Regions from separate parts of the Streptomyces sp. NPDC001502 genome, predicted to be linked through region 2. Evidence: predicted binding sites of a transcription regulator. Region 2 holds the regulator's gene; each other region holds the start of a gene.
The links. The regulator HrcA, encoded in region 2, represses chaperone genes, less so after heat shock. The targets are predictions, from matches to a motif close to TTNGCACTCNGNNNNNCNGAGTGCNAA.

Region 1: a site for HrcA is predicted at 5,528-5,554, ahead of groL (chaperonin GroEL). Genes of this name have one in related genera too.
Region 3: a site for HrcA is predicted at 3,381-3,407, ahead of groES (co-chaperone GroES). Genes of this name have one in related genera too.

Annotation. Positions count from the first base shown of each region.
Region 1 is NZ_JBIAVW010000044.1:113-9,684, reverse strand. Features, by position in the region: gene otsB (trehalose-phosphatase) at 1-243, shown strand, start outside; gene ACFY0D_RS39530 (trehalose-6-phosphate synthase) at 355-1,800, opposite strand; gene ACFY0D_RS39525 (glucosyl-3-phosphoglycerate synthase) at 1,847-2,797, opposite strand; SAM riboswitch class I at 2,983-3,140, shown strand; gene thrC (threonine synthase) at 3,158-4,447, shown strand; gene ACFY0D_RS39515 (MoaD/ThiS family protein) at 4,484-4,762, shown strand; gene ACFY0D_RS39510 (cold-shock protein) at 5,188-5,394, shown strand; gene groL (chaperonin GroEL) at 5,722-7,344, shown strand; gene ACFY0D_RS39500 (hypothetical protein) at 7,437-7,616, opposite strand; gene ACFY0D_RS39495 (hypothetical protein) at 7,728-8,324, shown strand; gene ACFY0D_RS39490 (hypothetical protein) at 8,328-8,882, shown strand; gene ACFY0D_RS39485 (phosphoribosylanthranilate isomerase) at 8,915-9,514, shown strand.
Region 2 is NZ_JBIAVW010000010.1:166,577-176,148, forward strand. Features, by position in the region: gene ACFY0D_RS19705 (AMP-dependent synthetase/ligase) at 27-1,919, shown strand; gene hemW (radical SAM family heme chaperone HemW) at 2,046-3,278, shown strand; gene ACFY0D_RS19715 (DUF3097 domain-containing protein) at 3,447-4,244, opposite strand; gene ACFY0D_RS19720 (MBL fold metallo-hydrolase) at 4,273-4,998, opposite strand; gene hrcA (heat-inducible transcriptional repressor HrcA) at 5,145-6,161, shown strand; gene dnaJ (molecular chaperone DnaJ) at 6,162-7,298, shown strand; gene ACFY0D_RS19735 (nitronate monooxygenase) at 7,455-8,546, shown strand; gene ACFY0D_RS19740 (16S rRNA (uracil(1498)-N(3))-methyltransferase) at 8,543-9,289, shown strand; gene ACFY0D_RS19745 (histidine triad nucleotide-binding protein) at 9,363-9,572, shown strand, end outside.
Region 3 is NZ_JBIAVW010000009.1:79,909-89,480, forward strand. Features, by position in the region: gene ACFY0D_RS17605 (DUF6924 domain-containing protein) at 1-35, shown strand, start outside; gene ACFY0D_RS17610 (hypothetical protein) at 148-432, shown strand; gene ACFY0D_RS17615 (FtsW/RodA/SpoVE family cell cycle protein) at 852-2,246, opposite strand; gene ACFY0D_RS17620 (hypothetical protein) at 2,547-3,050, opposite strand; gene groES (co-chaperone GroES) at 3,551-3,859, shown strand; gene groL (chaperonin GroEL) at 3,972-5,603, shown strand; gene ACFY0D_RS17635 (ester cyclase) at 5,682-6,377, opposite strand; gene ACFY0D_RS17640 (SDR family NAD(P)-dependent oxidoreductase) at 6,489-7,262, opposite strand; gene ACFY0D_RS17645 (MOSC domain-containing protein) at 7,294-7,980, opposite strand; gene ACFY0D_RS17650 (LysR family transcriptional regulator) at 8,069-8,968, shown strand; gene ACFY0D_RS17655 (WhiB family transcriptional regulator) at 9,149-9,475, opposite strand.

The DNA.
Region 1 (9,572 bases), on a different contig from region 2:
GCCCTGACCGAGTTCCTGGCGGAGCGGGGCGCGGAGGCGGTGCTGTACGCGGGCGACGACCTGGGTGACCTGGCGGCCTACTCGGCGGTCGAGAAGCGCCGGGCCGAGGGCCTGCCGGGGCTGCTGGTGTGCAGTGGCTCCGCCGAGGTCCCCGAGCTCGCCGCCCGCGCCGACCTCGTCCTCCCGGGCCCGGGCCAGGTGGCGGCCTTCCTGTCCGCCCTGGCCGAAGCCATCCGTACCTGACGGTCCGCTGCGGGGGCTCCGCCCCCGAACCCCCGCGCCTCAAACGCCGGCGAGGCTGGATTTTCCAGCCGTCCGGCGTTTGAGGACCGGGTCCGGGCAGAGCCCGGTTTCTCAGCCGGGGCTGGACGGGTCCAGGGCCGAGAGCTGGGCAGTGAACCAGGCCGTCGGGGGGAGGGACGTCGCCGCCGCCGCGAGGCGTTTGGTGCGTTCCGCGCGCTCACCCACCGGCATGGCCAGCGCCGCGTGCAGCGCGTCCGCCGTCGCCGTCACGTCGTACGGGTTCACCGTCAGCGCGTCCTGGCGGAGCTCCTCGTACGCCCCCGCCCCGGTGGACAGCACCAGCACGCACCCCGCCTCCGACACCACCGGGATCTCCTTCGCCACCAGGTTCATCCCGTCCCGCACCGGGTTCACCAGCGCCACGTCCGCCAGCCGGTACGCCGCGAGCGAGCGTGCGAAGTCGTCCTTCACCGACACCAGCACCGGCCGCCAGTCCTCCGTACCGAACTCCGCGTTGATCTCCGCCGCCAGCGCCGCCACCGCCGCCGTGTAGTCCCGGTACACCCGCAGGTCCTGCCGCGACGGATACGCCGACGCCAGGTGGACCACCCGGCCCCGCCACTGCGGGCGCGTGGTCAGCAGTTCCCGGTAGGCCAGCAGGCCGCGCAGGATGTTCTTCGACAGCTCCGTGCGGTCCACGCGGACGATCGTCCGCAGGCCGTCGACCTCCGCCCGCAGCTGCGCCAGCTTCGCGTTCACCTCCGGCCGGTGCGCCAGCGCCCGCAGCTCGTCCCCGTCCACGCCCAGCGGGTACGCGCGCACCTGCGTGGTGCGGGTGGGCCACACCGTGTACCGGCGGTGCTCCACCACCGAGCCGTCGCGCACCTCGGCCTGCCCCCAGGCGTCGTCGAGCCGCGCCGAGCCCAGGAACTCGGCCGCCCACGCCTCGGTGTGGAAGCCGAGCACGTCCGCGCCGAGCATGCCCCACAGCAGGGTCTCGCGGACCGTGTCCGGCAGCATGGCGAGATAGCCGGGCGCGGCCCACGGGGTGTGCGTGAAGTGCGCGATCCGCAGGTCGGGGCGGAGCACCCGCAGCAGTCCGGGCACCAGGGCCAGGTGGTAGTCCTGGACCAGCACCTGCGCGCCCTCGGCGGCCTCCTCGGCCAGGGCCTCGGCGAAGGCCTGGTTGTAGCGCTCGTACGACTCCCACCGCCGCCGGAACTCCGCGTCGAAGACCGGCTCGCGCGGGATGTCGTACAGGTGGTGGTGCGTGAACCACAGCACAGAGTTGGCGATCCCGTTGTACGCGTCGTCATACATCGTGGGATCGATGTCCAGCATCCGGACGCCCGGTTCGGCCACGCCCCGGCGGACCGCCTCCCGGTCCGCGTCCGAGAGCGCCGCGCAGATCCACAGCGCCTCCGGCTGCTCGGCGAGGGCCGTGGAGAGTCCGGAGACCAGACCGCCCCCGCCGCGCCGGGCGCTGAGCGTCCCGTCCTCTGCGAGGGCGTAGGAGAGGGGGCCGCGGTTCGCTGCGACGAGCACCTGGGAAGCCATGCGGCCAACCTAGCCCGGCCCGGGCCCGCTCAAACCGTACGTTCGCTCACGCCACGCGACGCAGCGCGTACTCCTTGATGCCCGCCATCGGCGGCCGCTCCTCCGTGTCCACGGGATGCGTCCGCGGTACGAAGCCCTCGGGCCCGCGCTCGAACTGCGTGAGCTCCGGCCGTACGAGGTGCCCGCGCGAGAGCCGTACCTGGGCGGTGCGGTAGATCGCCGCGGCCATCCGGCCCAGCGCCTGCCCGTCCTGGTGGCGGTGGACCCGTACGCCCACGTCCACCTGGGCCAGCGCGTCCAGCCCGACCGTGTGCAGCGCGTCCACCAGCAGGCCCAGCTCGACGCCGTACCCGACGGGGAACGGCAGCCGCTCCAGCAGCGAGCGGCGTACGGCGTACTCGCCGCCCAGCGGCTGCACGAAGCCGGCCAGCTGCGGCCAGTGGAGGTTGAGGAGCGGGCGGGCGACCAGCTCGGTGACCCGGCCGCCCTGGCCCGGGGTGCCCCCGAGCGGCCGGTCGTACATCGCCTTGACGAACTGCACGTCGGGGTCGGTCAGCAGCGGTCCGACGATGCCGGAGACGAAGGTGGCGGAGAAGTCCCGCAGGTCGGCGTCGACGAAGCAGACGATGTCCCCGCCGGTGGCCAGCAGCGAGCGCCACAGCACCTCGCCCTTGCCGGGCAGCGCCGGGAGGCGGGGCAGGATCTCGTCGCGGTGCACCACCCGGGCCCCGGCCTTCGCCGCGACCTCCGCGGTCCGGTCGGCGGAGCCCGAGTCGATGACGACCAGCTCGTCGACCAGGGGGACCGGCAGTCCCTCGATCAGCTCACGCCGCACGGTCTCGACGATCGCGCCGACCGTCGCCTCCTCGTCCAGCGCGGGCAGCACGACGCTGACCGTGGTCCCGGCCGCCCGTTTCCGGTCGAGCAGCTGGTCGAGCGGTCGGTCGGCGGCGGACCAGGAGCGGTCGGCCAGCCATCGCTCCACCTCTTCCAGCACCCTCAGCACTCCCTGCGTGTCGGCGATATTCGCCCTTATGTGATCCATCTCGCGGTTCGGACGGCTGTCTCAACCGCCCGGGCCTTCGGTTACAGTCTTGAACAACGCGAAGGACCACCGCATGCCGGGGGTCCCCGCGTACAAACGCACCGGCGCGCCACAGAGCGCGTGTGCCGGTGCCATACCGCTCATCCAGAGGGGCAGAGGGACACGGCCCGTTGAAGCCCCGGCAACCCTCCAGTCGGTTCTCGCGATCGCGCGTCAGCGCTCGTCAGCGAGGTCCCCGGCTAGGGAAGGTGCCAATTCCGTCTCATGGCGAAGTGCGCCATGGGGAAGATGAGGAGAAAGGGCCTCGCCATCATGGCTGCACAGACTGTCGCCACCTCTGCCCACCTTGATTCTGTCGACCTCGGACCTGCCACCGGCCTTTCCTGTCGCGAGTGCGGTACCCGCTTCGACCTCGGCCCCATCTTCGCGTGCGCCGAGTGCTTCGGACCGCTGGAAGTCGCCTACGACCTCCCGACCGGTGACCCCGAGGCCCTGCGCGCCGCGATCGAGGCCGGCCCGAACAACATCTGGCGCTACGCGCCGCTGCTGCCCGTCCCCGCGGACGTGGCGTCCAAGCCCAGCCTGAACCCCGGCTTCACCAAGCTCGTGGACGCGGCCAACCTGGCCAAGGAGCTGGGCATCACCGGCAAGCTCTACGTCAAGGACGACTCCGGCAACCCGACGCACTCCTTCAAGGACCGCGTCGTGGCCATCGCCGTCGAGGCCGCCCGCGCCTTCGGCTTCACCACCCTGTCCTGCTCCTCGACCGGCAACCTGGCCGGCGCCGTCGGCGCCGCGGCCGCCCGGGCCGGCTTCCGCTCCTGCGTGTTCATCCCGCACGACCTGGAGCAGGGCAAGGTCGTCATGGCCGGTGTGTACGGCGGCGACCTGGTCGGCATCGAGGGCAACTACGACGACGTCAACCGCTTCTGCTCCGAGCTCATCGGCGACCCGCTGGGCGAGGGCTGGGGCTTCGTCAACGTCAACCTGCGTCCGTACTACGGCGAGGGCTCCAAGACGCTCGCGTACGAGATCTGCGAGCAGCTCGGCTGGCAGCTGCCCGACCAGATCGTGATCCCGATCGCGTCCGGCTCGCAGCTGACGAAGATCGACAAGGGTCTGCAGGAGCTCATCAAGCTCGGCCTCGTCGAGGACAAGCCGTACAAGATCTTCGGCGCCCAGGCCGAGGGCTGCTCCCCGGTGTCCACCGCCTTCAAGGCCGGTCACGACGTGGTCCGCCCGCAGAAGCCGAACACCATCGCCAAGTCGCTGGCCATCGGCAACCCGGCGGACGGCCCGTACGTCCTGGACATCGCCCGCCGCACCGGCGGTTTCGTCGAGGACGTCACCGACGAGCAGGTCGTCGAGGCCATCAAGATCCTCGCGCAGACCGAGGGCATCTTCGCCGAGACCGCGGGCGGTGTGACCGTCGGCGTGACGAAGAAGCTCATCGACAACGGTCAGCTCGACCCGACGCTGACCACCGTCGTCCTCAACACCGGTGACGGCCTCAAGACCCTGGAGGCGGTGGCCGCGGACAGCGGGCAGACCGCCACCATCCGCCCGAGCCTGGACGCCTTCCGCGCCGCCGGCCTGGCCTGACCACCCTCCACGTACTACCGGAAAGGCAGTAGCGCCATGAGCGTCAACGTCCGCATCCCCACCATCCTGCGCACCTACACCGGCGGCGTCGCCGAGGTCCCGGCCGAGGGCGCGACCCTCGCCGAGGTCATCGAGTCCCTGGAGAAGAACCACCCGGGCATCGCCGCGCGCGTCCTGGACGACCAGGGCAAGCTGCGCCGTTTCGTGAACGTCTACGTCAACGACGACGACGTGCGCTTCGAGGGCGGGCTGCAGGCGGCGACGCCCGACGGCGCCGGCGTCTCGATCATCCCGGCTGTTGCCGGCGGTTGCTGATTCCCCGGATCTCTCCCGGTTCTCCCGGGTCACCGCCCAGGTGACACGCGCAAACCGAAATTGCCCCCTCCGCTAAAACGGAGGGGGCAATTCTGCTTGATTGGGCACGGTAGGGTTGGGGAAGTCCCCTCCGCTGTTTTTGCCCGCCGCATATGAACGGGCCGCGTGAGGGTCGACATCGGGCCAATGTGCGGGTGCGGTATGGGGCTTTGGCGAGATATGTCAGGCCCGAGTTGCCCTGGAGTATGGCAAATTTTCACTCTATTTCAATGTTTCTCGGTGTCCAGAATTCTCATCGGATTGACCTGTTGCAGACAGCATCCGCGCAGATACATTCAGCCTCGGTCGACGCGTTCCGACGCAAGTTCTGACCCGGGATCGTGAAGTGCGTTCCTGCGCAAGGGCCAGTAATAGGGGAGTTAGGCATGGCTCAGGGCACCGTCAAGTGGTTCAACGCGGAGAAGGGCTACGGCTTCATCGCGGTCGACGGTGGTGCGGATGTGTTCGTCCACTACAGCGCCATCCAGATGGACGGGTACCGCACCCTTGAAGAGGGTCAGCGGGTCGAGTTCGAGATCTCGCAGGGCCAGAAGGGTCCGCAGGCGGACATGGTCAAGCTCGCACTCGGCTAGTCCTGGCGCGATCGACCACCGACGCACAGTCGTCAGCGAAGACCTGGCACACCACGAGGGGCCCACATCCTTGACACGGGATGGGGGCCCCTCGTCCGTGTGCCCGGTAGTGGCGGGCCATCACCCCAAGCCGCTTGCACTCGGAGGGGTCGAGTGCTAATCATTGGCGTTAGCACTCTCCACGTGAGAGTGCTACTGAAACGAGGACCGGGTCGGTGAGGCCCGCAGGGTCCGGCGGGAAGGAACCGCCGGGCTCGCAGGCCGTCCGTCGCGGGCGCGGGCGCGGTCCTGGGAGCAATCCACCGCTGTCCGGGAGGACCACTTCAGATGGCCAAGATCATTGCGTTCAACGAGGAGGCCCGGCGTGGTCTCGAGCGTGGGATGAACCAGCTCGCCGACGCCGTCAAGGTCACCCTTGGCCCCAAGGGTCGCAACGTCGTCCTTGAGAAGAAGTGGGGCGCCCCCACGATCACCAACGATGGTGTCTCCATCGCCAAGGAGATCGAGCTCGAGGACCCGTACGAGAAGATCGGCGCCGAGCTGGTCAAGGAAGTCGCCAAGAAGACGGACGACGTCGCCGGCGACGGTACGACCACCGCCACCGTGCTGGCCCAGGCGCTCGTCCGCGAGGGCCTGCGCAACGTGGCCGCCGGTGCCAACCCGATGGCCCTCAAGCGTGGTATCGAGAAGGCCGTCGAGGCCGTCTCCGCCGCCCTGCTCGCCCAGGCCAAGGATGTCGAGACCAAGGAGCAGATCGCTTCGACGGCCTCCATCTCCGCCGCCGACACCCAGATCGGCGAGCTCATCGCCGAGGCCATGGACAAGGTCGGCAAGGAAGGCGTCATCACCGTCGAGGAGTCCCAGACCTTCGGTCTGGAGCTGGAGCTCACCGAGGGCATGCGCTTCGACAAGGGCTACATCTCGGCGTACTTCGCCACCGACATGGAGCGCATGGAGTCGTCCCTCGACGACCCGTACATCCTGATCGTCAACTCCAAGATCGGCTCGGTCAAGGACCTGCTGCCGCTCCTGGAGAAGGTCATGCAGTCCGGCAAGCCGCTGCTGATCATCGCCGAGGACGTCGAGGGCGAGGCGCTCTCCACCCTCGTCGTCAACAAGATCCGTGGCACCTTCAAGTCCGTCGCCGTCAAGGCCCCGGGCTTCGGTGACCGCCGCAAGGCCATGCTCGGTGACATCGCCATCCTCACGGGCGGCACGGTCATCTCCGAGGAGGTCGGCCTCAAGCTGGAGAACGCCGGTCTCGACCTGCTCGGCCGCGCCCGCAAGGTCGTCATCACCAAGGACGAGACCACCATCGTCGACGGTGCCGGTGACAGCGACCAGGTCGCCGGTCGCGTGAACCAGATCCGCGCCGAGATCGAGAACTCCGACTCGGACTACGACCGCGAGAAGCTCCAGGAGCGCCTCGCGAAGCTGGCCGGCGGCGTGGCCGTCATCAAGGCCGGTGCCGCGACCGAGGTCGAGCTCAAGGAGCGCAAGCACCGCATCGAGGACGCCGTTCGCAACGCGAAGGCGGCCGTCGAGGAGGGCATCGTCGCCGGTGGTGGCGTGGCCCTGCTGCAGGCTTCCGCGGTCTTCGAGAAGCTGGAGCTCGAGGGTGACGAGGCGACCGGCGCCAACGCCGTGAAGCTCGCGCTGGAGGCCCCGCTCAAGCAGATCGCCGTCAACGGTGGTCTTGAGGGTGGCGTCGTCGTCGAGAAGGTGCGCAACCTGCCGATCGGTCACGGCCTGAACGCCGCGACCGGCGAGTACGTCGACATGATCGCCGAGGGCATCATCGACCCGGCGAAGGTCACGCGCTCCGCGCTGCAGAACGCCGCGTCGATCGCCGCGCTGTTCCTGACGACCGAGGCCGTCATCGCCGACAAGCCCGAGAAGGCCGGTGCCCCCGCGGGCGGCGGCATGCCGGGTGGTGACATGGACTTCTGATCGACCCCGGCTCCGGCCACTGGTTGATCGGCTGTTCTCGAACGAGGGCGGCACCCCCACGGGGGTGCCGCCCTCGGGCGTTTCGGGAGGCGTCAGAAGCCCGAGCTGTCGACGTCGAAGCCGAAGGGGTCCGGGACGGGCAGGGCCGTACCGAAGGGCACCGTCTTGCGGAACTGGTACCCGTGCGGGGAGGGATCCGAGAAGCAGGTGATCTCGGACGCCTGCATGTCGACGATGAGGTAGACGGGGACGAGCTGTCCGTACACGTCCATGTTCCAGGCTAGCGGCGCGGGGACAGGCGTGCCCGGCCCGCGGGGCGTTCTCCGCCGATCGGGGGGTAAAACCGCTGGCCGGGGCGGGTGGGGGCGTGTGACCGTACGGCCATGGGCCATTCCGTCGCGTACCCCGTCCACCGCACCACCGATCCCGCCGAGGCGTACGCCAAGGCGCGGCTGCTGTGCGGGCTGCTGGCCCGCCGGTACGAGGAGGTGCGGGTGGGGGCCGAGCTGAGCACGGTCGAGGACGTGCGGCGGATGGCAGCGCTGCTGCCGGACGCGAGGTACGACTACACGGAGATGCGCACGCACCCGGAGACGGACGAGCCCCTCTTCTTCGAGGTGGACGTGCGGACGGCCACCGACGCGGAGCTGGCCGTCGAGGTCCCGCTCGACTTCAGCTACACGGAACTGCCGGCCGCGGTGGCCGAGGAGGAGTTCGTCCGCGCCGTGGGTACGGGCCCCGCGTCCCTCGGCTGGGAGGGCTGCTGGCCCGACGAGCCCGAACTGGGCTCGTACGCCTCGCCCAAGTACGACGGCGTGCAGCTGGTCCTCAACAGTGACGCATGCGAGTGGTCCCGGCAGGTCGGCGGGGTCCACACCGTCTACGTCCACGTCACCAAGTTCGGCGACCCGGGCCGCGCCGAGCGGCTCGCCGCCGCGATCGGCGGCAGCGTGCTGGGCGAGCCGGAGCGGGGCTGCTGAGCGATGGGAAGTTCGATGGCCTACCCGGTGTTCCGGACCGACGACCTCGCCGAGGCCCATCGGCGGGCCCGCCTGCTGTGCGCGTGGATGAAGCCGCTCGACCCGCAGATGTGGCTCGTCGCGCAGGCGCACACCGTCCAGGAGGCCCGGGCGCTGGCGGCGCTCCTTCCGACGGGCTTGTTCGAGCCGTCGTACGACTGGGACCGGGACGTCTGGTTCACGGGCGCCGAACTGCCCGGTGACGACCGGGCGCTGGCGGCCGAACTGCCGCTGACCGTGGACGCGGACGTGGCTCCGGGCCCTGTCGAACAGGCCTTCCTGCGCACGCTGGGCAGCGGAGCGGCCAGGATGCGCTGGTGCGGAGAGTGGTCCCCCGCGATCCCGTCCTGGTCGCAGGATTCGACGAACCAGCGGGTGGAACTCGACATCAACGAGGAGCATCCCGACGGCCGGCACACCGTCTACGTGCACTTCCGGTACGACGACGAGGCGGGCGCCGCCCATCTCGCGGCCGCGATCGGCGGGTCGGTGCTGGGCCCCGGGCAGCGGGGCCGCTGAGGCCGTCGCCCCGGTCCGCATAGGCTGGGTGCATGGCTGATCTCTTCGTCAAGATCTGCGGGCTCAGGACCGCGCACGATGTCGACGTGGCCGTGGCCGCCGGGGCGGACGCCGTCGGGTTCGTCTTCGCGCCCGGGAGTCCGCGGACCGTGGACGCCGCCACCGCGCGGGAGCTGGCCGCGCGGGTGCCGGACGGGGTGCTCACCGTCGGCGTGTTCCGGGGGCAGGCGGTGGCGGACGTGCGCCGGTTCGCCGAGGAGAGCGGTGTGCGCGGGGTGCAGCTGCACGGCGAGGAGGGGCCCGAGGACTTCGCGGCGCTGCGCGCCGAAGGCCGGACCCTGCTGCGGGCCACTGCCGAGCGCGTGCGGCGCTGCGGTGAGTACGGCGAGGACCTGCTGCTGCTGGACGCGCCCGACCCGGGCTCCGGCAAGCCGTGGAACTGGGGCGCGGCGGACTTCACCGCGCCCGAGGGGCGCTGGCTCCTCGCGGGCGGGCTGAACCCGGGCAACGTGCGGGAGGCGCTCGCGGCCACCGGGGCGTGGGGCGTGGACGTGTCCAGCGGGGTGGAGCGGGAGCGCGGCGTGAAGTCGCCGGAGCTGATCCGCGCGTTCATCGAGGCCGCCCGGGCCTGACGCCGCCCCTGGGGTGCGGCCGTCTGCCGGGTGCGGGCCGTCTTCCGGGCGCGGGCCG
Region 2 (9,572 bases):
CCGCGTGGATCGGTCCGGAGGATGTCGTGAGCGACACACAGACCTATCTCGAGAACCGCCCGCCCACCGTGGCGGTGCTCTTCCTTGAGCGCGTCGCAGCGACGCCCGACGACGAGGCCTACCGGTACCCGGTGCCGGCGGCCGGCGGACAGGGCGGCGCCGACGACTGGAAATCACTCAGCTGGGGCCAGGCGGCCGAGCGGGTGTTCGCCATCGCCGCCGGGCTGATCGTTCTCGGCGTCCGGACGGAGGAGCGCGTCGCGCTCGCCTCCAACACCCGGGTCGAGTGGATCCTCTCCGACCTCGGCGTGATGTGCGCGGGCGGTGCGGTCACCACCATCTACCCCAGCACCAATGCGGACGAGTCGGCGTTCATCCTCTCGGACTCCGAGAGCCGGGTGCTCATCGCCGAGGACGCGAAGCAGCTGGCGAAGGCGCGCGAGCGCCGCGCCGACCTGCCGAACCTCGCCCACGTCGTGGTCCTGGACGCCGATGACGCGGTCGCCGCCGAAGGAGACCCCGAGGGCTGGGTGCTCTCGCTCGCCGAGCTGGAGGCGCGCGGCAAGGAATACCTCGCCAAGCACCCCGAGGCGGTCAAGGAGCGGGTGGGGGCCATCACCGCCGACCAGCTCGCCACCCTCATCTACACCTCCGGTACCACCGGTCGCCCCAAGGGCGTCCGGCTGCTGCACGACAACTGGTCCTACCTGGCCAAGGCCATGGTCGCCACCGGGCTGATCGGCAAGGAGGACGTCCAGTACCTGTGGCTGCCGCTGGCCCACGTCTTCGGCAAGGTGCTGACCTCCGGGCAGATCGAGGCCGGGCACGTGACCGCCGTCGACGGCCGGATCGACAAGATCATCGAGAACCTGCCGATCGTGCAGCCGACGTACATGGCCGCGGTTCCGCGCATCTTCGAGAAGGTCTACAACGGCGTGGCGGCCAAGGCCCGCGCCGCCGGCGGAGCCAAGTACAAGATCTTCAAGTGGTCGGCCGGCGTCGCCCGCGAGTACGCGAAGGTCACGCAGGACAACTTCCGCCGCACCGGCCAGGCCACCGCCCCCTTCGGCCTCACCACCAAGCACAAGATCGCCGACGCGCTCGTCTACTCCAAGCTCCGCGAGGCCTTCGGCGGGAAGCTGCGCGCCGCCGTCTCCGGCGCCTCCGCCCTGTCCCCCGAGATCGGCTTCTTCTTCTCCGGCGCGGGCGTCCACATCCTGGAGGGCTACGGCCTGACCGAGTCCAGCGCGGCCTCCTTCGTCAACCCGGGCGAGGCCTACCGCACCGGCACGGTCGGCAAGCCGCTCCCCGGCACCGAGGTCCGCATCGCCGACGACGGCGAGGTCCTGCTCCGCGGCCCCGGCATCATGCAGGGCTACCACCGGCAGCCGGACAAGACCGCCGAGGTGCTGGAGTCCGACGGCTGGCTGCACACGGGCGACATCGGCGAGCTGTCGGCCGACGGCTACCTGCGGATCACCGACCGCAAGAAGGACCTGATCAAGACCTCGGGCGGCAAGTACGTCGCCCCGGCGGAGATCGAGGGCCAGTTCAAGGCGATCTGCCCGTACGTGTCGACGATCGTCGTGCACGGCGCCGACCGGAACTTCTGCTCGGCGCTGATCGCCCTCGACGAGCCGTCGATCCTGACCTGGGCGGCCGACAACGGGCTGGAGGGCAAGACGTACGGAGAGGTCCTGGCGGCGCCGGAGACCAACCGTCTGATCGAGACGTACGTACAGACCCTGAACGAGGGCCTGCAGCGCTGGCAGACGGTCAAGAAGTTCCGGCTGCTGCCGCGCGACCTCGACGTCGAGCACGGCGACCTCACGCCCAGCCTGAAGCTGAAGCGGCCGGTGGTCGAGCGTGAGTTCAAGCACCTGATCGAGGAGATGTACGAGGGGTCCCGCGAGGCGTAGCGCCTGCGGCGGGCTTGGCGGGGCGGGGCGGTGGACCGCCCCGCCGGGCCCCGTTCCCCGGGGCTCCGACCCGGACCCCGCGCCTCAAACGCCGACGGGGCTCTTCCGGTGCGGGATGATGGGGGTATGCCTTCCGCACTCCCCGACGGTGAACCCATGCCCGAAGACGGCGCGCTGCCGTCGCATGCCCTGGCGGGCGCGGGGGAGCGGCCGCTCGGTTTCTACCTGCACGTCCCGTACTGCGCCACGCGCTGCGGGTACTGCGACTTCAACACCTACACGGCCACCGAGCTGCGGGGCACCGGCGGTGTGCTCGCCTCCCGGGAGAACTACGCCGACACCCTGATCGACGAGGTCAGGCTGGCGCGGAAGGTGCTCGGCGACGACCCGCGCGAGGTCCGGACCGTCTTCGTCGGCGGCGGCACGCCCACGCTGCTGCCCGCCGCCGACCTCGTCCGCATGCTCGCGGCGATCCGGGACGAATTCGGCCTGGCCGAGGACGCCGAGATCACCACGGAGGCCAATCCGGAGTCGGTGGACCCGAAGTACCTGGCCGAGCTGCGCGCCGGGGGCTTCAACCGGGTCTCCTTCGGCATGCAGAGCGCCAGGCAGCACGTCCTGAAGGTGCTCGACCGCACCCACACGCCGGGGCGCCCCGAGGCATGCGTCGCGGAGGCGCGGGCGGCGGGCTTCGAGCACGTCAACCTCGACCTGATCTACGGCACGCCCGGGGAGTCGGACGAGGACTGGCGGGCGACCCTCTCGGCGGCGCTGGGCGCCGGGCCGGACCACATCAGCGCCTACGCGCTGATCGTCGAGGAGGGCACGCAGCTGGCGCGGCGGATCCGCCGCGGCGAGGTCCCGATGACGGACGACGACGTCCACGCCGACCGGTACCTGATCGCGGAATCGGTCATGGCCGAGGCCGGGTACTCCTGGTACGAGGTCTCCAACTGGGCCACCTCGGAGGCCGGGCGCTGCCTGCACAACGAGCTGTACTGGCGCGGCGCCGACTGGTGGGGCGCGGGACCGGGTGCGCACTCGCACGTGGGCGGCGTGCGGTGGTGGAACGTGAAGCACCCGGGCGCGTACGCCGCGGCGCTGGCGGAGGGCCGTTCCCCGGGCGCGGGGCGCGAGCTCCTCTCCGAGGAGGACCGGCGGGTGGAGCGGATCCTGCTGGAGCTCCGGCTGGTGGACGGGGTGCCGTTGTCGCTGCTGGCTCCGGCCGGGCTCGCCGCCTCCCGCAAGGCCTTGGCGGACGGGCTGCTGGACGCCGCGCCGTACGAGGGCGGGCGGGCCGTGCTGACGCTGCGCGGGCGGTTGCTGGCCGACGCGGTGGTGCGGGACCTGGTGGACTAGCCTGCGGCGCCGTTGCCGGGGGCGCTGCCCCCGGACCCCCGCGCCTCAAACGCCGGCGGGGCTGAAGACGGCGCCTCAAACCGGCGGGGCTGAAGGCGGCGCCTCAAACCGGCGGGGCTGGAGGGGCGCGTGGGCCGAGGCGGGGCCGGCAGGGGTCCGTGGGGGTGGTCAGGCCGTGACGTGGTCGATGAGGTGTTCCACCGAGCCCAGGAGGGTGGGTTCCAGGTCGCGGTACGAGGTGACCCGGGACAGGATGTGCCGCCAGGCGGCGCCGGTGTTCTCCGGCCAGCCCAGGGCCCGGCAGACGCCCGTCTTCCAGTCCTGGCCGGGCGGGATCACCGGCCACGCGGGGATGCCCAGCGCGGACGGCTTCACCGCCTGCCAGACGTCCACGTACGGGTGGCCCACGATCAGGACGTCCGGCGAGGTCACCGACGCCGCGATACGGGACTCCTTCGAGCCCGGGACGAGGTGGTCGACCAGGACGCCGAGGCGGGCGTCCGGGGCCGGGGCGAAGTCGGCGACGACGGCCGGGAGGTCGTCGATGCCCTCCAGGTACTCCACCACCACGCCCTCGATCCGCAGGTCGTCACCCCAGACCCGCTCCACCAGCTCCGCGTCGTGCCGGCCCTCGACGTAGATCCGGCCGGCCCGCGCCACCCGCGCCCGCGCCCCGGGCACGGCCAGCGAGCCCGAGGCCGTCAGGAGCGGCCCGGAGGGCCTGCGTGCGGGACGGACCAGGGTGACCACGTCGCCGTCCAGCAGGAACCCGCGCGGCTCCATCGGGAACACCCGCCGCTTGCCGAAGCGGTCCTCCAGGGTCACCGTGCCCGCCTCGCAGGCCACCACCGCGCCGCAGAAGTCCGTACCGGCCACCTCGACCACCAGGTCCAGGTCCGCCGCCACCTCCGGCACGGCCTTGGGTCGCTTCCACTGCGGGGTCAGGTCGGGGGAGTACTCGCGCATCCGGCCGACAGTAGGAGAGCCGCGCGCGTCACGCCTCCGACACGCCGAAACGGGCCGCCAGTGTGGCGCGTTGGGCACGGACGAAGTCAGCACCGACCACCGCTCCGTGACCCGGCACGTACAGTGCGTCGTCACCGCCCAGCGACAGCAGCCGGTCCAGGGCCGCCGGCCACTGCCCCGGCCTGGCGTCCGGCCCCACCGAGGGCTCGCCCGATTCCTCGACCAGGTCCCCGCAGAAGACCACCTCGCGCTCGCCCGGCACGAAGACGGCCAGGTCGTGCCCGGTGTGCCCGGGTCCGACATTCGCCAGCAGCACCTGTACGCCGCCCAGTTCCAGCGTCCACTCGCCCGACACCGCGTGCCCGGGCGGCACCAGCAGGTCCACCGCCTCCGCCGCTTCCGCCTCCGCGAGCCCGTGCCGTACCGCGTCCCCGCGCAGCTCCTCGCGTCCCGCCGACAGCAGTGCGGCCAGCCCGACCGCCCCGAACACCTCGGCCCCGGCGAAGGCGGATCCGCCCAGGACGTGATCGAAATGACCGTGCGTGAATGCGATATGGGTCACGCGCCGGCCCGTCAGCCGCTCCGCCTCGGTGCGTACCTGCGCGCCCTCGCGCACACACGATCCGGGGTCGATCAGAAGGACCGAATCCTCGCCCACCACCAGCCCCACGGTGCAGTCCCACACCGGCAGCCGCCGCCGGCCGGCCCGTCCCGTCAGCCGTTCCCAGCCGGACTCTTCCCAACGCACGTCCATACGGCGACGCTACCCTGGCGGGCCTCCCTTGCCAGGGGCTTACCGCCCGGCCGTACACTGAGCGGGGGCTCTCTGGCACTCGAACGATCAGAGTGCCAACGAACACGGCAGAACACGGCAACGGACCACAGCTGGAGGTGTGCGCGATGCTCAGCGAACGCAGACTCGAAGTGCTGCGCGCCATCGTCCAGGACTACGTCGGGACGGAAGAGCCGGTCGGCTCCAAGGCGCTCACGGAGCGGCACCGGCTCGGCGTCTCGCCCGCCACCGTGCGCAACGACATGGCCGTGCTGGAGGAGGAGGGCTACATCGCCCAGCCTCACACCAGCGCCGGCCGGATCCCCACCGACAAGGGCTACCGGCTCTTCGTCGACAGGCTGGCGGGGGTCAAGCCGCTGTCGTCGCCCGAGCGCCGGGCCATCCAGAACTTCCTCGACGGCGCCGTCGACCTCGACGACGTGGTCGGCCGCACGGTGCGGCTGCTCGCGCAGCTCACCCGGCAGGTCGCCGTCGTCCAGTACCCGAGCCTGACCCGGTCGACCGTCCGGCACGTGGAGCTGCTCTCACTCGCTCCCGCGCGCCTGATGCTCGTACTGATCACGGACACCGGGCGGGTCGAGCAGCGGCTCATCGACTGCCCGAGCCCCTTCGGGGAGACCTCGCTGGCGGACCTGCGGGCCCGGCTGAACAGCCGGGTCGTCGGGCGCCGCTTCACCGATGTGCCCCCGCTCGTCCAGGACCTCCCCGAATCCTTCGAGGCCGAGGACCGCGGCACGGTCTCCACCGTGCTCGGAACCCTCCTCGAAACCCTGGTCGAGGAAGCCGAAGAGCGGCTGATGATCGGCGGTACCGCCAATCTCACCCGCTTCGGACACGATTTTCCCCTGACGATCAGGCCGGTGCTCGAAGCGCTGGAGGAGCAGGTCGTGCTCCTCAAGCTGCTGGGCGAGGCCAACGAGTCGGGAATGGCCGTACGGATCGGGCATGAGAACGCCTACGAGGGACTGAACTCCACGTCGGTCGTCTCGGTCGGTTACGGTTCGGGCGGCGAAGCAGTCGCCAAACTCGGCGTGGTCGGACCGACCCGCATGGACTACCCCGGAACGATGGGAGCGGTACGCGCAGTGGCACGTTACGTCGGACAGATCCTGGCGGAGTCGTAAGTGGCCACGGACTACTACGCCGTTCTCGGCGTGCGCCGCGACGCATCGCAGGACGAGATCAAGAAGGCCTTCCGGCGCCTCGCGCGTGAACTCCACCCGGATGTGAATCCGGATCCGAAGACGCAGGAGCGCTTCAAGGAGATCAACGCGGCCTACGAGGTGCTCTCGGACCCGCAGAAGAAGCAGGTCTACGACCTCGGCGGCGACCCGCTGTCCTCCTCGGGCGGCGGCGGAGCGGGCGGCTTCGGAGCGGGTGGCTTCGGCAACTTCTCCGACATCATGGACGCCTTCTTCGGCCAGGCCTCGCAGCGCGGCCCGCGCTCGCGGACCCGGCGCGGCCAGGACGCGATGATCCGTCTGGACCTGGAGCTGGACGAGGCGGCCTTCGGGACCACCAAGGACATCCAGGTCGACACGGCCGTCGTCTGCAACACCTGCTCCGGTGAAGGCGCCGCTCCCGGCACCTCGGCGCAGACGTGTGACATGTGCCGCGGCCGCGGTGAGGTCTCGCAGGTCACCCGGTCCTTCCTGGGCCAGGTCATGACCTCGCGCCCCTGCCCGCAGTGCCAGGGCTTCGGCACCGTGGTCCCGACCCCGTGCCACGAGTGCGCGGGCGACGGCCGGGTCCGCTCCCGCCGCAGCCTCACGGTCAAGATCCCGGCGGGTGTCGAGAACGGCACCCGGATCCAGCTCGCGGGCGAGGGTGAGGTCGGCCCCGGCGGCGGCCCCGCCGGCGACCTGTACGTGGAGATCCACGAGCTGGCGCACCCGACCTTCCAGCGGCGCGGGGACGACCTGCACTGCACGGTCACCATCCCGATGACGGCGGCCGCGCTGGGCACCAAGTGCCCGCTGGAGACGCTGGACGGGCTGGAGGAGATCGACATCCGGCCCGGGACCGGGTCCGGCCAGGCGATCCCGCTGCACGGGCGCGGCGTCACCCACCTGCGTGGTGGCGGACGCGGCGACCTGATCGTGCACGTCGAGGTCACCACCCCGGGCAAGCTGGACGCCCAGCAGGAGGACCTGCTCCGCCAGCTGGCGAAGCTGCGCGGCGAGGAGCGGCCGATGGGTCAGTTCGCGCCGGGTCAGCAGGGTCTGTTCAGCCGGCTGAAGGACGCGTTCAACGGTCGCTGACCGACCGCGATCCACCGTCACGAGCCCGGCCTGGGGATTCCCCGGCCGGGCTCGTCACATGGGCCCGGCGGCGGCCGGAAGCCGGTCGGGAAGCCGACTATGCCAGGCGAATGCCATGATTCGGCCCCATGCGCGGGACGTGGCACGATGCAGTCCATGTCCTCGGCACCGAACGGTCTCTCCCCGTACCCGATCGTGCAGGCTCCCATGGCGGGCGGCGCCTCCTGTCCCGTGCTCGCCGCCGCCGTGTGCGAGGCGGGCGGGCTGGGATTCCTGGCCGGCGGCTACAAGACCGCCGACGGGATGTACCAGGAGATCAAGCAGGTGCGCGCGCTGACCCGGCGCCGTTTCGGTGTCAACCTCTTCATGCCGCAGACCGGTTACGTCGATCCGGCCGCCGTGGAGGCCTACCGGGGGCAGCTGGCCGGTGAGGCGAGCTGGTACGAGATCTCGCTCGCCGAGGAGGACATCATCGGCACCAGCGACGACGGCTACGACGCCAAGCTCGCCATCCTCCTCGAAGACCCGGTCCCGGTGGTCTCGTTCACCTTCGGCTGTCCCGCTTTCGCGGCCCTCGCGGCCCTGCGCAAGGCCGGTACGTACACCGTCGTCACGGTGACCTCCGTCGAGGAGGCCCGCAGCGCCCAGCACGCGGGTGCGGACGCCGTCTGCGTCCAGGGCGCCGAGGCCGGCGGCCACCAGGGCACCCACCGGGACGACCCGCAGATCGACGGCACGGCGACCGTGGGCCTCCTCGCGCTGGTGGCGCAGGTACGGGAGGCCGTGGCGCTCCCGATCATCGCGGCGGGCGGGATCATGCGGGGCTCGCAGATCGCGGCCCTGCTGGCGGCGGGCGCGGAGTCGGCGCAGCTCGGGACCGCCTTCCTGGCCTGCCCGGAATCGGGGGCGGACCCGGTCCACAAGAAGGCGCTGACGGACCCGCTGTTCGCCCGCACCGAGCTGACCCGGGCCTTCTCCGGGCGGCCGGCGCGGGTTCTGGTCAACCGCTTCATGCGCGAGCACGGGCCGTACGCCCCGGCCGCGTACCCGCAGGTCCACCACCTGACCTCGGGGCTGCGCAAGGCCGCCGCCGCGGCCGGGGACCCGCAGGGCATGGCCCTGTGGGCGGGCCAGGGGCACCGGCTGGCGCGACCGCTGCCGGCGGGGGAGCTGGTGGAGGTGCTGGCGGCCGAACTGGCCCAGGCACAGAGCACGTTGAAGGCAATGCAGATGAGGAGTGCGTCATGACCGCCCCGGTGTTCGTGGTGGAAGAGGTCCCCGCGGGGCCGGAGTTCGTCCTGGACGGCCCGGAGGGCCGGCACGCGGTGTCCGTGAAACGCCTGAACCCGGGCGAGGACGTGGTCCTCACGGACGGGCGCGGCCACTGGGCGGAGGGCGTGGTCAAGGCCGCCGAGGGCAAGGACCGGCTGGTCGTCATGGACCTGCACACCGTCGCGGAGGAGCCGGAGCCGGAGGTCCGGATCACGGTGGTCCAGGCCCTGCCCAAGGGGGACCGGGGCGAGCTGGCCGTCGAGACGATGACCGAGACCGGCGTGGACGCGATCGTGCCCTGGCAGGCCTCGCGCTGCATCACGCAGTGGCGCGGAGACCGCGGGGCCAAGTCCCTGGCCAAGTGGCGGGCCACGGCCCGGGAGGCGGGCAAGCAGTCCCGCCGGGTGCGCTTCCCGGAGGTGGCCGAGGCGATGTCCACCAAGCAGGTGGCGGCCCTGCTGGCCGGCGCCGATCTGGCGATGGTGCTCCACGAGGACCGCGACACCCCTTCCGGGGCGCTGGCCACGGCCGAGCTCCCGAAGGCCGGCTCCGTCGTGCTGGTGGTCGGCCCGGAGGGTGGCGTCTCCCCGGAGGAGCTGGCCGTCTTCGCCGCCGCGGGGGCACACCCCTACCGCCTGGGCCGTTCCGTCCTGCGGACCTCCACGGCCGGGACGGCGGCCACGGCGGTGCTGCTGGCCCGCACGGGCCGCTGGTCCTGACGCGACCACGCCCGCTGCAGGCGTCCGGCTGGATACGATGCCCGGACCGATCACCGTCACGGGAGGCTCAGCAATGGCCGGGGAACCGCAGGCCGACTGCCTGTTCTGCAAGATCGTCGCGGGGCAGATCCCCGCGACCGTGGTACGGGAGACCGAGACCACGGTCGCCTTCCGGGACATCAACCCGCAGGCGCCCACGCACGTGCTCGTCATCCCCAAGGTGCACTACGCCGACGCGGCCTCCCTCGTGGAGGCCGAACCGGCCGTCGCCGCCGACATACTG
Region 3 (9,572 bases), on a different contig from region 2:
ACGAGGACCCCGAGAAGGTGTTCTCGTCGTTCTGAGCCCGTTCGCGCGTCCCTTCCGGTGACAACCGGGCGCCGCATGCGCCAAGTACGCGCCGGTCCGGGTACGCCCTCTTCGCAACGACGCCGACCACCGTTGAGGAGATCGACCATGTACGCAGCTGTCCGACGGTATGAAGGCGTGACGGACCCGGCCGAGGCCGGGCGCATCGTTGACGAGGGGTTCGTGCCGATCATGCGCCAGGTCGCCGGATTCGTGGCGTACTTCTGGGTCGACGCCGGAGGCGGGGTGATGGTGTCCACCAGCGTCTTCCGGGATCGTGCGGGCGCCGACGAGTCGATCGAGAGGGCGGCGCACTTCGTACGCGACAACCTGGCCCAGTACCTGCCCAACCCGCCGCAGGTCACAGCCGGCGAGGTCGTCGCCTCCGCCTAGCCGTCGGACCGAGGCCGTGGGCGGCCTGTGCCCGACCCAGGACGGGCTGGAGACGCTGAGGAACGAGGAACGAGGAGCGCGTAGCGATCGGGCGCGCTTCCCCCGAACCGGTCCGACCTCCTGTGGGCCCCGTCTCTCGGTCGTACGTCTCGCGCCCGACAGGGCGGGGCATCTCCGACCGCCCCGCCCCTCGTACCTTCGACCGGCTCGTTCCTTTGGGGGCTTCTCGGCAGTCTTTCGTTTCTCCGGGGCGGGACGGTCGGTCAAGGGTGGCCGAAGGCCATCGCGAAGCGACGCGACGAAGGAGCGCCCTTGAGGGACCGGCCCGACACGGAGGGACGATGGGACTGACGGGAAACCCCCATACCCATCCCTGATGCCGGTCGAGGGGCTCCCGATACCGCCGAAGCCCCGTCCCCCTACACGCGCACCACCGGGGTGATCGTCGTTTCCACCGGGCCGTGGGTGTCCGCCTCGCGTTGGCGTTCCGCGCTGTCGCTGATGCGGAGGAGCAGGGCGATCATGATCCAGTTGGCCAGGAGGGACGAGCCGCCCTTGGCCAGGAAGGGGAGGGCCTTGCCCGTCAGGGGGATCAGGCCCGTCACGCCGCCCGCGACCACGAAAACCTGCAGGGCCAGCGCCGCCGCCAGGCCCACCGCGAGCAGCTTGCCGAAGGGGTCGCGCGCGCCGAGTGCCATCCGCAGCCCCCGCTGCACGAGGAGCGCGTAGAGGATCAGTACGGCCATGACCCCGGCCAGGCCCAGCTCCTCGCCCACCGTGGTCAGGATGAAGTCGCTGCGCCCGGCGAACGCGATCAGCTCGGGGTGCCCCATGCCGAGGCCCGTGCCGGAGACGCCGCCCGTGCCGAAGCTGAACAGCGCCTGCGCCGACTGGTCCGAGGTGATTCCGGCCGGCCGGTTCTCCCAGTAGAACGACAGCGGGTTGAGCCACGCGGCCACGCGTGCCTTGACGTGCGGCTCCGTCGAGCCGACCACGAAGGCGCCCGCCGAGGCCATGAGCAGGCCGCAGACGATCCAGCTGGTGCGTTCGGTGGCGACGTACAGCATCACCACGAACACCCCGAAGAAGATGAGCGAGGTGCCGAGGTCGCGTTCGAAGACCAGGACCAGCATCGAGACGATCCACACCGTGACGATCGGGCCGAGCTGGCGCATCGGGGGCAGCCGCATGCCCAGGAACCTGCGGCCCGTCAGGGCCAGCGAGTCCCGGTGGATGACCAGGTAGCCGGCGAAGAAGATCGCGATCATGATCTTCACGAACTCGCCGGGCTGCAGCGAGAAGCCGAAGAGTTTGATCCAGCGCTTCGCGCCGTAGGTGTCCGCGCCGAAGAAGGCGGGCGCGATCAGCAGCACCAGCGCGACGGCCATGTTGATGTAGATGAACCGCTGCAGCAGCCGGTGGTCGCGCAGCAGCGCCAGTACCAGCAGGCAGGCGGCGACCCCGACCACCGTCCACATCAGCTGGCCGGGGGCGTTCGCGTCCGAGTTGTAGCGCTCGATGTAGCCCTGGTCGAGGCGGTGCAGCAGCACCAGTCCGAGGCCGGTCAGCAGCATGGCGATCGGGAAGATCAGAGGGTCGGCGTAGGCCGCGAAACGGCGTACGCCCAGGTGCCCCACCAGGGACAGCAGGGTCATGCTGATGGTGAAGTCGACGAATTTGGGCGGCAGCTCGCCGTTCATGGCGAGGCCTGCGGCGGCGTGGCCGAAGACGGCGATGGCGATGACGAAGACCAGGAGCAGCGCCTCGGTGCGGCGGCGGGCGACCGCCGACGTCAGGGGTTTCAGTCCACGCACGGGATGCCGCCACCGTCCTTGGGGGCGGACGGCGAGGGCGGCGAGGGCGGGAAGGACGGCGGGGGTGCCGCCTGGGGTGAGGACGTGGCGCCCGGCGCGCCGGGGTCAGCGGAAGCGTTGGGTCCGATCTGATCGGCAATGAGGCGCTTTATCTTCATATCATCTACGACGTTGATGCCCTCCCCATGGTTCCTTCCGGAACGTTCGATGGGAAGTGTCGTGAATTGCACCTTCCCGCCGGACGGGCTGTGCGGGGTAGTCGTACCGCCGAGCAGCGCCCCGCTGAGCGCCCCGCAGGCGTCACGCGGACGGCAGGGGTCCCCACGAGTCGGGGTCGGCGGCGGGCTCCGGCGGGCGGTTCCGGCGACGTCTGCGGCGGTCGACGGCGTCCCGGGTGGCCGCGGTCAGCGCCCAGGCCGGGAACGCGAAGACGAGCAGCCCCACGCCCATCGGCGCGAGCGAGGTGGCCAGGTCCGTCTGCACGGCCTGGTCGGCTGACGGCCCGCTGACGCGGGCGGCCACCGGCGCCTTCGGCCGGCCGTCGAACGCGCCGTCGATCTCGATCCCCGAGAGGGTGAACGATCCGTCGGAGGCGGTGAAGTCCCCCGCGCACGACATCCTCCGGTCCCCTTCGGAATCGAAGTCGCCCCACGTGCAGACCTCCGCGCTGAACGTGCCTTCCACCCCCGTCAGTTGGGTGATCAGCCGCGGTACCGTCGCGCAGTACATGAAGATCCCGGCTGCGATGCCGATCGAGATCGGGAAGGCGTGGATCCAGCGCACGCCGGAGTTCGTCCTGGTCATATCGGGGACAGTAGTGAGGCCGAACGGACGTACGTGCGGTTTTTCGGCCGGTGATCGCCTGCGATCGCCGAGGGCCGCAGGCACCACCGCAGGCATCACTGCAGGCGCCACCACCGTCACCACCGCCACCGCGCTGCAGGGACGTCGCCTTCCGGCCATCGAGAACGCGAAGATCCTGATCGTCAGGCCCGGCGCGGTCGAGACGGTGTCGCACCGACGCGGCTCCGCGTTTCTCCTGGTCAGATCGCGGAGAGGGGTGATCCGCCATGTCCGCGCGCCCCGGTGGCCGACGTTCCGGTTCCTCTTCGCGCAACGCCCGGCGGTCGGGAATTGGCACTCCGCTTGACCGAGTGCTAATCGCCGGAATAGTCTCGCACCTGGCACTCACCCCCGGTGAGTGCCAACACAGCGACAGGCAGATCCGGCACCCGCGACGACGGATCGACCTGGTCGCCACCTCAGACAGTTAACCCCGGATCTCCGAAGGGGGAGGTCGGATCGTGACGACCGCCAGCTCCAAGGTTGCCATCAAGCCGCTTGAGGACCGCATTGTGGTCCAGCCGCTCGACGCCGAGCAGACCACGGCCTCCGGCCTGGTCATCCCGGACACTGCGAAGGAGAAGCCCCAGGAGGGCGTCGTCCTCGCGGTGGGCCCGGGTCGCTTCGAGGACGGCCAGCGTCTCCCGCTGGACGTCACCGTCGGCGACATCGTGCTCTACAGCAAGTACGGCGGCACCGAAGTGAAGTACAGCGGCGAGGAGTACCTCGTCCTCTCGGCTCGCGACGTGCTCGCGATCGTCGAGAAGTAATTCTCTTCATCAGTACTGCTTTGAGCTGCGCCCCTGGTCACCCCGCTGATTGCCGGGCGGCGAGGGGCGCAGCTCGTTAAACCCGAGTTTTCGAGAGGGCTGAACCGCTCCCATGGCGAAGATCCTGAAGTTCGACGAGGACGCCCGTCGCGCCCTCGAGCGCGGCGTCAACAAGCTTGCCGACACGGTCAAGGTGACGATCGGCCCCAAGGGCCGCAACGTCGTCATCGACAAGAAGTTCGGCGCCCCCACCATCACCAACGACGGTGTCACCATCGCTCGCGAGGTCGAGCTGGACGACCCGTACGAGAACCTGGGCGCGCAGCTCGTGAAGGAGGTGGCGACCAAGACCAACGACATCGCGGGTGACGGCACCACCACCGCCACCGTGCTGGCCCAGGCGCTGGTCCGCGAGGGTCTGCGCAACGTCGCCGCGGGTGCTTCCCCGGCCGCCCTGAAGAAGGGCATCGACGCCGCGGTCAAGGCCGTGTCCGAGGAGCTCCTCGCGACCGCCCGCCCGATCGAGGACAAGTCCGACATCGCCGCCGTGGCCGCGCTCTCCGCGCAGGACCAGCAGGTCGGCGAGCTCATCGCCGAGGCGATGGACAAGGTCGGCAAGGACGGTGTCATCACCGTCGAGGAGTCCAACACCTTCGGCCTGGAGCTGGAGTTCACCGAGGGCATGGCCTTCGACAAGGGCTACCTCTCGCCGTACATGGTCTCCGACCAGGAGCGTATGGAGGCCGTCCTCGACGACCCGTACATCCTGATCAACCAGGGCAAGATCTCCTCGATCCAGGACCTCCTGCCGCTGCTGGAGAAGGTCATCCAGGCCGGCGCCTCCAAGCCGCTGCTGATCATCGCCGAGGACGTCGAGGGCGAGGCGCTCTCCACCCTCGTCGTCAACAAGATCCGCGGCACCTTCAACGCGGTCGCCGTCAAGGCCCCCGGCTTCGGTGACCGTCGCAAGGCGATGCTCCAGGACATGGCCACCCTCACCGGTGCCACCGTCATCGCCGAGGAGGTCGGCCTCAAGCTCGACCAGGCCGGTCTGGACGTACTGGGCTCCGCCCGCCGCGTGACCATCTCCAAGGACGACACCACCATCGTCGACGGTGGCGGCAGCCACGACGAGGTCCTCGGCCGCGTCAACCAGATCAAGGCCGAGATCGAGTCGACCGACTCGGACTGGGACCGCGAGAAGCTGCAGGAGCGCCTGGCGAAGCTCGCCGGTGGCGTCTGCGTCATCAAGGTCGGCGCCGCCACCGAGGTGGAGCTCAAGGAGAAGAAGCACCGTCTTGAGGACGCCATCTCGGCGACCCGCGCCGCGGTCGAGGAGGGCATCGTCTCCGGCGGTGGCTCCGCGCTCGTCCACGCCGTGAAGGTCCTGGAGGGCAACCTCGGCCTGTCGGGCGACGAGGCCACCGGTGTCGCGGTCGTGCGCCGCGCCGCCGTCGAGCCGCTGCGCTGGATCGCCGAGAACGCCGGTCTCGAGGGTTACGTCATCACCGCGAAGGTCGCCGAGCTCGACAAGGGCCAGGGCTTCAACGCCGCCACCGGCGAGTACGGTGACCTGGTCAAGGCCGGCGTCATCGACCCGGTGAAGGTCACCCGTTCCGCGCTGGAGAACGCCGCTTCCATCGCCTCCCTGCTGCTCACGACCGAGACCCTGGTCGTCGAGAAGCCGGCGGACGACGAGGGCGACGCCGGTCACGGCCACGGCGGTCACGGCCACAGCCACTGATCGCGCGCACCACGCCTGGAAGGCCCCGTTCCGCAGCCGCGGAACGGGGCCTTCCCGTTGCCTTCCCCGTGATGGGGCTCAAGTTCCGTACGGGGAACCCGTTCCGCCCATCTGCTGCTGCAGAGCTCCGGGGTTGTAGTGCCACCAACCCTCGATGATCTCTCCCTCCACGCACCGGAACGTGGTGCTCCCGGACATGTAGTACGTCTTCCCGGTCGGTGCGACTCCCATGAACTGGCCCTTGTGGGTGCCGGTCCAGTTCCACACCGTCGTGACCATGTCGCCCTCGGCCAGCTGGGCCGTCGGCTCGAAGGTCATGTCGAAGGCCGCGCGCCACGCCTCCATGTCCGACCGCATGGAGTCGCGTCCGACGACGGTGGACTCCGTCCTGCTGGCGTCGTGGTTGATGTAGTTCGTCGCGAAGCAGTCGTCGAGGACGCTCATGTTCCCCGCCATGGCCGCTTCTTCGAGCACCCGGTTGGCGAGCTGCTTGTTGAGGTGCTCGTCGCGGACCACGTCGAGGTTCATGAACTTCGGCATGCCTTCGCAGAGAGCCACCATCTCCTGGAACATCCGGTCCGTCTCGGGGAGGTGGGAGTTCTTCATGGCCTCTTCGTACGAGGCGAACTCCACCATGTCCACGTAGTGGTTCCGGGCCTCGCGGTCCTGGCCGATCATCGTGTGCGTGGCGGTGCGCCTGCCGCTGCTCTGCTCCGCCCAGCGGTCGATGAGCGCGTTCATCTCGTCGAACCGCCTGGTTTCATAATCGATCACTTGTACGAATGTCATCGCGTCGCCTCCCGCGCTGGATGGGACAGGTCCAGTTTAGGGAGATTTCACCCGATTGGCCGCTTGTGACGGGGTCCCTCAGGGCACCCTCCAGGGTTACTGGGGGCCGTACTTGCGGCCCGTACGCGAGGACACCCCGCCCAGCAGTCCGCGCGGCGTCAGCTTCACCACGCCCATCAGCGCCTTGTACCGCGGGTCCGGGATCGACACCGTCTTCCCGCGGGCCAGGTCGGCCAGGGCCGTGGCCACCAGCTTGTCGGCGTCCAGCCACATCCAGCCGGGGATGTTGTCCGTGCCCATGCCGGCCCGCTGGTGGAACTCCGTCCGGACGAAGCCGGGGCACAGTGCCATCAGCCGCACCCCGGACCCGCCCAGGTCCCTCGCCGCACCCTGGGTGAACTGCACGACCCAGGCCTTGCTCGCCCCGTACGTGCCGCGCGGTACGAAGGCGGCGACCGAGGCCACGTTGATCACGCCGCCGCGGCCGCGCGAGCGCATCGATTCCGTGGCCGCCGAGGTCAGCCGCAGGACCGCCTCGATGTGCACCTTCAGCATGGTCAGCTCGTCGGCCATGGAGACTTCGAGGTAGCGGCCCTTGTTGCCGAAGCCCGCGTTGTTGACCAGCAGGTCCACCGGGTGGGTGCGGTCGCCGAGGCGCTGCTCGACCGCCGCGATGCCCTCCTCCGTGGAGAGGTCGGCGGCCAGCACGTCGGCCTCGATGCCGTGCCGGTCGTGCAGCTCGGTGGCCTGCTCGCCGAGCCGCTTCGTGTCCCGTGCCACCAGCACCAGATTGTGTCCCTGGGCGGCCAGCCGCCGGGCGAAGGCGGCGCCGATGCCCGCCGTGGATCCCGTAATCAACGCAGTCGTCATAGGCGCAACCTAGCTTCCCGGGGTGACGGCGTTACCTCACCCCGGCCCCTGCCCCGTACTTCTCCACGTACAGGCGAACCCGCTCACGGGCCTCCGGCGCCAGCGCCTCGCCCGCGGCCAGGGTGAGCGGCAGCAGGGCCCGCTCGGTGGTGAAGGCGCGGAACCACAGCTGCACCGTCACGTCGTGGTCCGGCCGGTGGATGATCCGGATCGGGTCGCCGGGGGAGACCGAACCCTCCTCGATCACCCGTAGATACGCACCCGGCCGGGCCTCCCGGGTGAACCGCTTGACCCAGCCGGCCTCGCCCATGGCCCCCTGGAAGGTCCGGCACGGGATGCGGGCCGAGGCCACTTCCAGGACCACGTCGGCGCCGACCCGCCAGCGGTCGCCGATCCGCGCGGTGTTCAGGTCGATGCCGGAGGTGGTGAGGTTCTCGCCGAAGAGGCCGCCGGGCAGCTCGCGGCCCAGCTCGCGCTCCCACAGGTCCAGGTCCTCGCGGGCGTACGCGTAGACGGCCTGGTGGTCGCCGCCGTGGTAGCGCCGGTCGCAGACGGCGTCACCCTCCAGGCCGCCGCCGAGGCCGGTGGACCTGGGGCCCGGGGCGGCGACGTGGACCGGTCCGGGGACGGGGCGCTTGCCGATGCCCGTCATCCCGCCCTCCGCGTCCGTGTAGTCGGCGGCCGTTGCGCGGCCGAGGTTCACAGAGATCAATTGCATGGAGCCCATGGGACCACGCTAACCGAGCCACCCCAAAGCGACATCGGGATATTCGCGCAGGAATCAAAGTAGGGCTTATGCTCGAAGGGTGATCGAAGCACGCCATCTCCGGGTTCTGCGCGCCGTCGCCGGGACCGGGTCCTTCTCCGCCGCCGCCCGCGAGCTCGGCTGCACCCAGCCCGCCGTCTCCCAGCAGATGAAGGCGCTGGAGCAGTCGGCCGGCACCCCGCTGCTCATCCGCACCGGCCGCGAGATGCGGCTGACCCAGGCGGGCGAGGCCCTGGTCCGCCATGCCGCGGGGATCCTGGCCGGGCTGACCGCCGCCGAGGAGGAGGTCGCGGCCATCGCGGGCCTGCGCGCGGGCCGGGTCCGGCTCGTGTCCTTCCCCAGTGGCAGCTCCACGCTGGTGCCGACCGCGCTCGCGGCGATGCGCGCCGAGCACCCCGGAACCCGTATCTCGCTGGTCGAGGCGGAGCCGCCGCGTTCCGTGGAGATGCTGCGCGAGGGCGACTGCGACCTGGCGCTGGCCTTCCGTTACGGCGGGGCGTCCCATTCCGCCGCGGAGTGGGACGACCTCGTCGTGCGGCCGCTGCTGACCGACCGGCTCGTCGGGCTGGTCCCGGAAGGGCACCGGCTGGCCGGGGCGGAGCGCGTGGGCATGGCGGAGCTGGCGGACGAACCCTGGATCGCGGGCTGTCCGCGCTGCCGCCGCCATCTGGTGGACGTGTGCGAGGGCGCGGGCTTCACCCCGCGCATCGACTTCGCCACCGACGACTACCCGGCGGTGGTCGGCCTGGTCGGCGCGGGGCTGGGCGTGGCAGTGCTGCCGGAGCTCGCGGTGGAGTCCGTACGGGCCAAGGGCGTGAGCACGGTGGCGGTGGAGCCGGCCGTCGAGCGGGAGGTCGTGGCGCTGACCCTGCCCGACCTGGCCCGGGTGCCGGCCGTGGCCGCGACCCTGGCCGAGCTGGAGCGGGCGGCCGCGCGCTGACCTGCGGCCGCGCACTGCCCCGTGTCCGCGCGCTGACCCGTGTCCGCCCCCGGCGGCGGCCGGGGGCGCACACTTCGCAGGGCCGGGTACGGCCGAACGGGTGAAACGCGGGCCGGGCAGCGACACGCCCGGGCGTGCTGGTGATTCGAAGAAACGTTCCTTCGGACGCTTCGTCGGCTCTCAGTTCGGCGCGATCGGTCCGATCGCACTCGATGCGGGGATCAGGCGATGCCGGGCGCGGCCCATCAGTTCCTCGCGCTCGTCCTCGGTGAGGCCGCCCCACACCCCGTAGGGCTCTCGGACGGCGAGTGCGTGCGCGGCGCATTCCGAACGCACCGGGCATCTCATGCAGACCTCTTTAGCCGAGGCCTCGCGCGCGCTCCTGGCCGCGCCCCGCTCGCCTTCCGGGTGGAAGAAGAGGGAGCTGTCGACCCCGCGGCAGGCGGCTAGCAGCTGCCAGTCCCAGAGGTCGGCGTTCGGGCCGGGGAGGCGGGAGAAATCTGCCATTGGTAGTCCCTCTTGGTGCCGGTACTGAGGCGGATACGGTCCATGTCTCCACACCTACTGTCGGAGTAGATGTAAATATGACTCATTGGGAATCTAG